Regions from separate parts of the Methylobacterium sp. 1973 genome, predicted to be linked through region 1. Evidence: predicted binding sites of a transcription regulator. Region 1 holds the regulator's gene; the other holds the start of a gene.

The links. The regulator LexA, encoded in region 1, represses DNA repair genes until DNA is damaged. The targets are predictions, from matches to a motif close to TGTTCNNNNTGTGTTCNG.
Region 2: parE (DNA topoisomerase IV subunit B) is a predicted target of LexA. The motif match lies at 1,706-1,723, and genes of this name have one in related genera.

Annotation. Positions count from the first base shown of each region.
Region 1 is NZ_JBEPLA010000002.1:586,354-590,240, reverse strand. Features, by position in the region: gene ABIC70_RS06820 (ComEC/Rec2 family competence protein) at 1-1,888, shown strand, start outside; gene lexA (transcriptional repressor LexA) at 1,882-2,619, opposite strand; gene ABIC70_RS06810 (hypothetical protein) at 2,870-3,316, shown strand; gene ABIC70_RS06805 (hypothetical protein) at 3,335-3,550, opposite strand; gene ABIC70_RS06800 (NRAMP family divalent metal transporter) at 3,631-3,887, shown strand, end outside.
Region 2 is NZ_JBEPLA010000008.1:288,190-292,076, reverse strand. Features, by position in the region: gene topA (type I DNA topoisomerase) at 1-1,089, shown strand, start outside; gene ABIC70_RS17800 (hypothetical protein) at 1,270-1,458, opposite strand; gene parE (DNA topoisomerase IV subunit B) at 1,818-3,887, shown strand, end outside.

The DNA of each region.
Region 1 (3,887 bases):
GGACGAGCGCGAGGTCGGCGCCCGGCTGCTGATCCGGGTGGAGAGCTTCGCCGGCCTTGCGCCGGAGGCGCGGCCCGCCCGGGTGCGGGTGTCATTCCGCAAGACGCCGACCCCGCTTCCCGGGGACGTCGTCGCCGCCACCGCCCGGTTGTTGCCTCCCCCGGAGGCGGCCCGGCCCGGAGGCTACGATTTCGCCCGAGACGCCTACTTCCAGGGGATCGGCGCGGTGGGCTCGCTGGTCGGGGCGGTCACGATCCGGGCGCCGACCGAGCCGCCGCCCCTCCGCCTGCGGCTCGCCGCCACGCTCGACGCGGCCCGGAACGGGCTCACCCGCCGGATCGCGGAGGCCGCCGGCGGCCAGGCGGGCGCGGTGGCGGCGGCCCTGGTGACCGGCAAGCGCGGCCTCATCGGCCCGGCGACCAACGATGCGCTGCGCGCCGCCGGGATCTACCACGTTGTGTCGATCTCGGGCCTCCACATGGTGCTGGCCGCCGGCGTGGTGTTCTGGCTGGTGCGGGCGCTGCTCGCGCTGGTCCCCCATTGCGCGCTCCTCTGGCCGATCAAGAAGATCGCGGCCGGCTTCGCCATGGTCGGCGTCACCGCCTACTGCGCCTTCTCGGGCTGGGACATCGCCGCCGAGCGCTCGCTGATCATGACCCTGATCATGCTGGGCGCGATCCTGGTGGACCGGCCCGCCCTGTCCATGCGCAACCTCGCCCTCGCGGCGCTGATCGCCCTGGCCCGGGAGCCGGAGGGCCTGCTCGGCCCGAGCTTCCAGATGTCCTTCGGCGCCGTGGCCGGGCTGATCGCCTGCGCGCGGCTGATCGACGGGCGGCTGTTCGTGCGCCACGGGGCGGGCCGGCTCGGTCGGCTCGTCGGCAGCGGCCTCTCGGCGGTCACCGGGACCCTGGCCACGACCCTGGTGGCGCAGGTCGCGACCGCGCCCTTCGCCACCTACCATTTCCAGACGATCCAGCCCTTCGGCCTCGTCGGCAACGCCCTGACCCTGCCGCTCGTCTCCCTCGTGGTGATGCCCTCCGCGGTGATCGGGATCCTCGCCTATCCCTTCGCCCTCGACCGCCCGATCTGGTGGCTGATGGGTCAGGCGGTGGGGGGCATGCTCGCCGTCTCCCATTGGATCGCCGGGTTCGAGCGGGCCATCGTGGTCGTACCGGCCTTCGGCACCGCGGCGCTGTTCCTGCTGACCGCGGGCCTGCTGCTCGCGACGTTACCGGCCTCCCGCCTGCGCTGGCTCGCCGTGCCGCCGATCCTGCTCGGACTCGTCGTCGCGGCCCGACCCGACCGCTACGACCTCTATGTCGATCGGCAGGGTGCGGGGGCCGCGGTGCGGGGGCCGGACGGACGGCTCGCGGCCCTCGGCAGCCCGTCCGGCTTCGTTCTCGAACAATGGCTGAAGGCGGACGGCGACGGACGGGGAGCCGGGGCACTGATCGTCCGATCGGGCAGCGGCCGCTGTGACCGGCTCGGATGCACCGCGCGCCTGCCGGACGGACGGGCGGTCGCCCTGGTCCGGGACCGGCGGGCCTTCCCGGAGGATTGCGCCCGCGCCGCGGTGCTGATCACGGGCCTCGTGGCCCCACCGTCCTGCACCGGCCCCCTGGTGATCGACCGGCGCGTCCTGGCCGCCCAGGGCGCCGTCGCCCTCAGGTCCGACGGCGAGAGCTTCGTCGCCCGTCACGCCCGGGCCGATGGCCGCGCCGTGCCCTGGCGACCACGCTCGGAACACGGGCCGGGATCACCACAACCGGTCACCGCGCCCTCCGCGGAGGCCCGCGCCTCTGACGACGGGGCGACAACGCCTCCGGAAACCGATGCGTCGGGCGGGGACCTCGCCCCCGGCAACGCGCCGGCCGAGCCGCTTCAGTAGCGGCGGACGAGGCTGACGAGGCGGCCCTGGATCCGGACCCGGTCCGGCCCGAGGACGCGCGTCTCGTAGGCCGGGTTGGCGGCCTCCAGGGCGATCGAGGAGCCGCGGCGGCGCAGACGCTTGAGCGTCGCCTCCTCGTCGTCGATCAGCGCCACGATGATGTCGCCGGTATTGGCCGTGTCCTGCTTGCGGATCACCACGAGGTCGCCGTCGAGGATGCCGGCCTCGACCATCGAGTCGCCGCGCACCTCCAGGGCATAGTGCTCGCCGCCGGCCACGAAATCCGGCGACAGGGTGATGGCATGGCTCTGGTTCTGGATCGCCGAGACCGGCGTACCGGCGGCGATCCGGCCCATCACCGGGATCGAAATGGCACGACCGGCGTCGTCGATCATCCGCGTGCTGGCCGGGGCCGGCGGATGCTTGGACTTGCCGCCCTCGACCACGCTCGGGGTGAAACGGCGCGGCTCGGCCGGGGCCGAAGATGGGGCCGAAGATGGGACCGTCTGGCTCAGGCTCTCGGGAATGCGGATCACCTCGATGGCGCGCGCCCGATTCGGCAGGCGCCGGAGGAAGCCGCGCTCCTCCAGGGCCGTGATCAGCCGGTGGATGCCGGATTTCGACTTGAGGTCGAGGGCGTCCTTCATCTCGTCGAAGGACGGCGGGACGCCGCATTCCTGCATCCGGCTCTGGATGAAACGCAGGAGGTCCAGCTGCTTGCGCGTGAGCATCGAAGGGGGACTCGCGGCTTGGCAGACCGCCCCGTGACGGTCTCTGAAACAAATCACGAACAGGTTAAACGTTCCGCAAGTGTTCCGCAAGGGCGGCACCGCTACGCTTGGCGCGTCGCTCCGCGCTCGCGGGAGCAAGGTCGAGAAACGCATTGACGGCGCAAGCGGAGCCGTTTCAATGCACCGCGGCGCCCCGCCGGGAAGGCGGCGGATCCGGGCCGCGGGCTGGGACCCTCTTGGGATGACGAGGATGCGACGACCCGCAGCTCTGCTGCCCCTCGGCCTCGCCGCCCTCGGCCTCGCCGGCTGCACCACCGGGTTCTCCTACATCTCGCGGAACTACGTGGCGCTCACCCCCCAGGTGGTGACGATCGGCTGCAAGGAGCCCTACGAGGTCTACGACAACCGGCAGATGCGCCGGATGCTGATCGTCTCGAACGCCCTGCGCGAATATACCGGCTGCAACCTGAGCGAGGCCCGGATCGATCCGGAGCCGGACGCCACCCGGGTGAAGCGCTTCCGCACCGCCGCTCGGGCCTATCTCGACGAGACCGTGCGCGAGGATTGCCGGATCACCGGCGAGACCGTGTTCGATCCGCTGAAGACCGAGTTCGCCTACGCCTGCGACACGCCGATCGAGAAGCGTGGCACCGTGGTCCCCCGCCTGCCGGGCCGCAATCCCGGTCTGGCCCGCTGACCGACCGGCGGCGCGCCGTCAGGCGCCCGGCTTCGGGAAGGTCCGTTCCGCCGCGTCGCCGGCGGCGGCGAGCAGGGCGCGGGCGAAGGCCCGGGCTTCCGCCCGGTCGAGAACGATCGCGGCGGTGACCGGCGCGCCGCCGAGGTCGGCCAGGGCGAGTTCCAGGCGCACCCCGTCGGGCACGGCGGTCGCCTGCAGGCTCCAGCCGGAGCCCCGATCCGTGCTCTCCGCCATCACATGTCCCTCCCGCCTGCCCCGGGAAAACGCCGCAGGCGCCCGCCGGAACCGGCCGTGCGCGGGACTGTTCCCGAGCCGTGCCCAGCGCTTCCCTGCCTCGCCTGTCCGCTTACCTCAAGGCCGCAGGCCCCGGACTCGTGGTGATGCTGGCCGATACGGATGTCGGAAGCCTCATCACGGCGGCCCAGAGCGGGGCGCGTTGGGGCTATTCGCTCCTGCTCCTCCAGATCCTGCTGGTGCCGATCCTGTACGTCGTCCAGGAGCTGACGGTGCGGCTCGGGACCGCCACCGGACGCGGCCACGGCGCGTTGATCCGGGAGCGCTACGGGCCGGT
Region 2 (3,887 bases), on a different contig from region 1:
TACGATTTCACCGCCGACCTCGAGGAGCAGCTCGACCGCGTCTCCAATGCCGAGATCGACTGGCGGGCGGTGCTGCGCGACTTCTGGCGCGATTTCTCCGCGGCGATCGGCGAGACCAAGGAGCTGCGCGTCACCGACGTGCTGGAGGCGCTGAACGGCCTCCTCGGGCCGCACATCTTCCCCGACAAGGGCGACGGCTCGAACCCGCGCACCTGCACGGTCTGCGGGACCGGACAATTGTCGCTGAAGCTCGGCAAGTTCGGCGCCTTCATCGGCTGCTCGAACTATCCCGAGTGCAAGTACACCCGCCAGCTCTCAGCCTCGGGCGTCGAGGGCGAGGGGGACGGCTCCTCGGCCGAGGGCGGCCAGCCGGGCGTCCGGGTGCTGGGCGACGATCCCGCCACCGGTCTGCCGGTGACGCTGCGCGACGGCCGATTCGGGCCGTTCCTGCAGCTCGGTGAGGCCTCCACCGAGAAGGGGGCGGAGAAGCCGAAGCGTTCCTCCCTGCCGAAGGGGCTGAGTCCCTCGGCGGTCGACCTGCAGAAGGCGCTGGCGCTGCTGGCGCTGCCCCGCGAGGTGGCGCGCCACCCCGAGACCGGCGAGCCGATCCTGGCCAATCTCGGCCGGTTCGGGCCCTACGTGCAGCATGGGAAGACCTACGCCAATCTCGGCAAGGACGACGACGTGCTGGAGATCGGCGGCAACCGCGCCATCGACCTGATCGTCGCCAAGGAGCAGGGCGGCGGCCGCGGCCGTCCGGCTGCCGATCCCGGCCGCCCGCTCGGCACGGACGCGGCGAGCGGGCGCGACCTCGTGGTGAAGGCCGGCAAGTACGGCCCCTACGTCACCGACGGCGAGGTGAACGCCACGCTGCCGAAGACCATGAGCGCCGAGGCGCTGACGCTCGACGAGGGGATCGCCCTGGTCAACGCCAAGCGTGCCTCGGGCGGCGGCAAGCCGGCGAAACGGGGCGCTGTCCGGAAGACCGCGACGCGCGCGGCGAGCGGCGCCAAGCCGGCGGCCAAGAAGACGGCAGCGAAGAAGCCCGCCGCCAAGAAGACCGCGGCCAAGAAGACGGGCGCCGGCTGACGCAGACAGGTCCAGGCGGCCTTCACCCGCTCGCCGGGTGCAAGGCGCGTCAGCCGCGCCGGTCCGTGTCCAGGGCGGGCACGCGGTCCTGCGCTGCTCTCCCGGCAGCGGTGGGGGACAGGGGCAGACCGACGCGGAGAACGGGATGCACGTCCCGGTTTCCGGGTCCGGCCGCCCGGTTCAGACGAGGTAGGTGATGGTTGCCGCGAGCGCCGTCGCGAAGGTCGCCAGCGCGATCGTGGTGGAATTCATGAGCGCCCGGCCGGGCGGCACGCCGGCCGCGTCGTCGTCGCAGCCGAAGGCGGCGCCGGCCGCGTGCTCGAAGCGGATCAACGTGAGGCGGCGGGCCTCGATCGCGGCATCGCTCATGGGCTGCGGCTCCCTGACCACGGTCAAGATTTATCTCCGCCGTCAACGTCGATCGTCCCGGTCTGTTCCGGCGGCGGCCTGCGGAGGTCGAACAGGCTGGTCACGGGAAAGCCTTAACCCATCGTTGTGCAACGTCTTGATGACGGGCCGCCTGGCCCCCTCGGGGGTCGGGGCGGTTCCGGCCCTCGCTCGCGGCGCCGCAGCATGCGATGGTGCGGCCGCGTCGCCTGGGGGCGAACGGTTTTGATGTTTACGTTTTGTTCCGCTATCATGCGGGGATGAAGGCGCATGCTCCACGACCCAAGACCCGTCTGCGCGAATCCGAGCCGGCCGATGCGCCGCGCCCGCGGAGGCCGCGCGTGAGCGATCCGGCCCGCGACCTGTTCGGACCGGGCGGCAAGGCGGCCGCCTCGACAGCCCCCTCTCGCGCGCCGGAGCCGCGACGGCGCCTGGATGCCACGGCCTCCGTGACGGCGCTCGCAGCGGCCGAGCCCGATTCCGGCTACACCGCCTCCGACATCGAGGTGCTGGAGGGGCTGGAGCCGGTCCGGCGCCGCCCCGGCATGTATATCGGCGGCACCGACGAGCGGGCGCTGCACCACCTCTTCGCCGAGGTGATCGACAACTCCATGGACGAGGCGGTGGCCGGCCATGCCAGCTTCATCGAGGTGGAGCTGGAGGAGACCGGTGCCCTCGTGGTCACCGACAACGGCCGCGGCATCCCGGTCGACCCGCATCCGAAATTTCCCGGCAAGTCGGCGCTCGAGGTCATCATGACCACGCTGCATGCCGGCGGTAAGTTCGACTCGAAGGTCTACGAGACCTCGGGCGGCCTGCACGGCGTCGGCATCTCGGTGGTGAACGCGCTCTCCGACCTCCTCGAGGTCGAGGTGGCGCGCAACCAGACCCTGTATCGCCAGACCTTCTCGCGGGGCCACGCGCAGGGCGCGCTGGAGCTGATCGGCCGGGTGCAGAACCGGCGCGGCACCCGGGTCCGCTTCCACCCGGACGCGCAGATCTTCGGCTCGCTGAAATTCGACCCGCGCCGCCTGTTCAAGATGGCGCGTTCGAAGGCCTACCTGTTCGGCGGCGTCGAGATCCGCTGGCGCTGCGCCCCCGCCCTCCTCGAGGGGCTGGAGGGCGTACCTGCGGAAGCCGTGCACCGCTTCCCCGACGGCCTGCGCGACTATCTCGCCCGCGACATCGACGGCAAGGAGCTGGTCACCGACGCGATGTTCTCCGGCAAGATCACCAAGCCGGGCTCGCACGGGTCGCTGGAATGGGCGGTGGCCTGGATGGTCGCCGAGGACGGGTTCTCGCATTCCTACTGCAACACCATCCCGACGCCCGAGGGCGGCACCCACGAGGCCGGCCTGCGGGTCGCCCTGCTCCGGGGCCTGCGCGAGCACGCCGAGCGCGTGAACCAGGCCAAGCGCATGACCGCGGTGACCACCGACGACGTCATGGCGACCTGCGCGTCCATGCTCTCGGTCTTCATCCGCGAGCCCGAGTTCCAGGGCCAGACCAAGGACAAGCTCGCCACCGTGGAGGCCCAGCGCATCGTCGAGACGGCGGTGCGCGACGCCTTCGACCATTGGCTCGCCGCCTCCCCGGCCCAGGCCAACAAGCTGCTCGACTGGGTGATCGACCGGGCCGAGGAGCGCCTGCGCCGCCGCCAGGAGAAAGAGGTCGCCCGCAAGAGCGCCACCCGCAAGCTCCGCCTGCCCGGCAAGCTCGCCGATTGCTCGGCCGCCGGCACCGCCGGCTCGGAGATCTTCATCGTCGAGGGCGATTCGGCCGGCGGCTCCGCCAAGCAGGCCCGCGACCGGGCGACCCAGGCGATCCTGCCCCTGCGCGGCAAGATCCTCAACGTCGCCTCGGCGAGCCGGGACAAGCTCGGCGCCAACCAGCTGATCTCCGACCTCACCCTGGCGCTCGGCTGCGGCACCGGCGCGGCCTTCCGCGAGGCCGACCTGCGCTACGACAAGGTGATCATCATGACGGACGCCGACGTCGACGGCGCCCACATCGCCTCGCTGCTGATCACCTTCTTCTACCGCCAGATGCCCAAGCTCATCGACCGCGGGCATCTCTACCTCGCGATCCCGCCGCTCTACCGGCTGCAGCAGGGCTCCAAGGTGGCCTATGCCCGGGACGACGCCGACCGGGAGCGGATCATCAAGACGGTGTTCAAGGCCGGCAAGGTCGAGATCGGGCGGTTCAAGGGCCTCGGTGAGATGATGCCGGCCCAGCTCAAGGAGACCACCATGGACCCGAAGAAGCGCACGTTGCTGCGCGTCGCGGTCCTGGACGAGGCCCGGGAATCGACCGGCGACACGGTTGAGCGGCTGATGGGCAACAAACCCGAGGCCCGCTTCGCCTTCATCAGCGAGCGCGCGGCCTTCGCCGAGGGGGCCGACCTCGACATC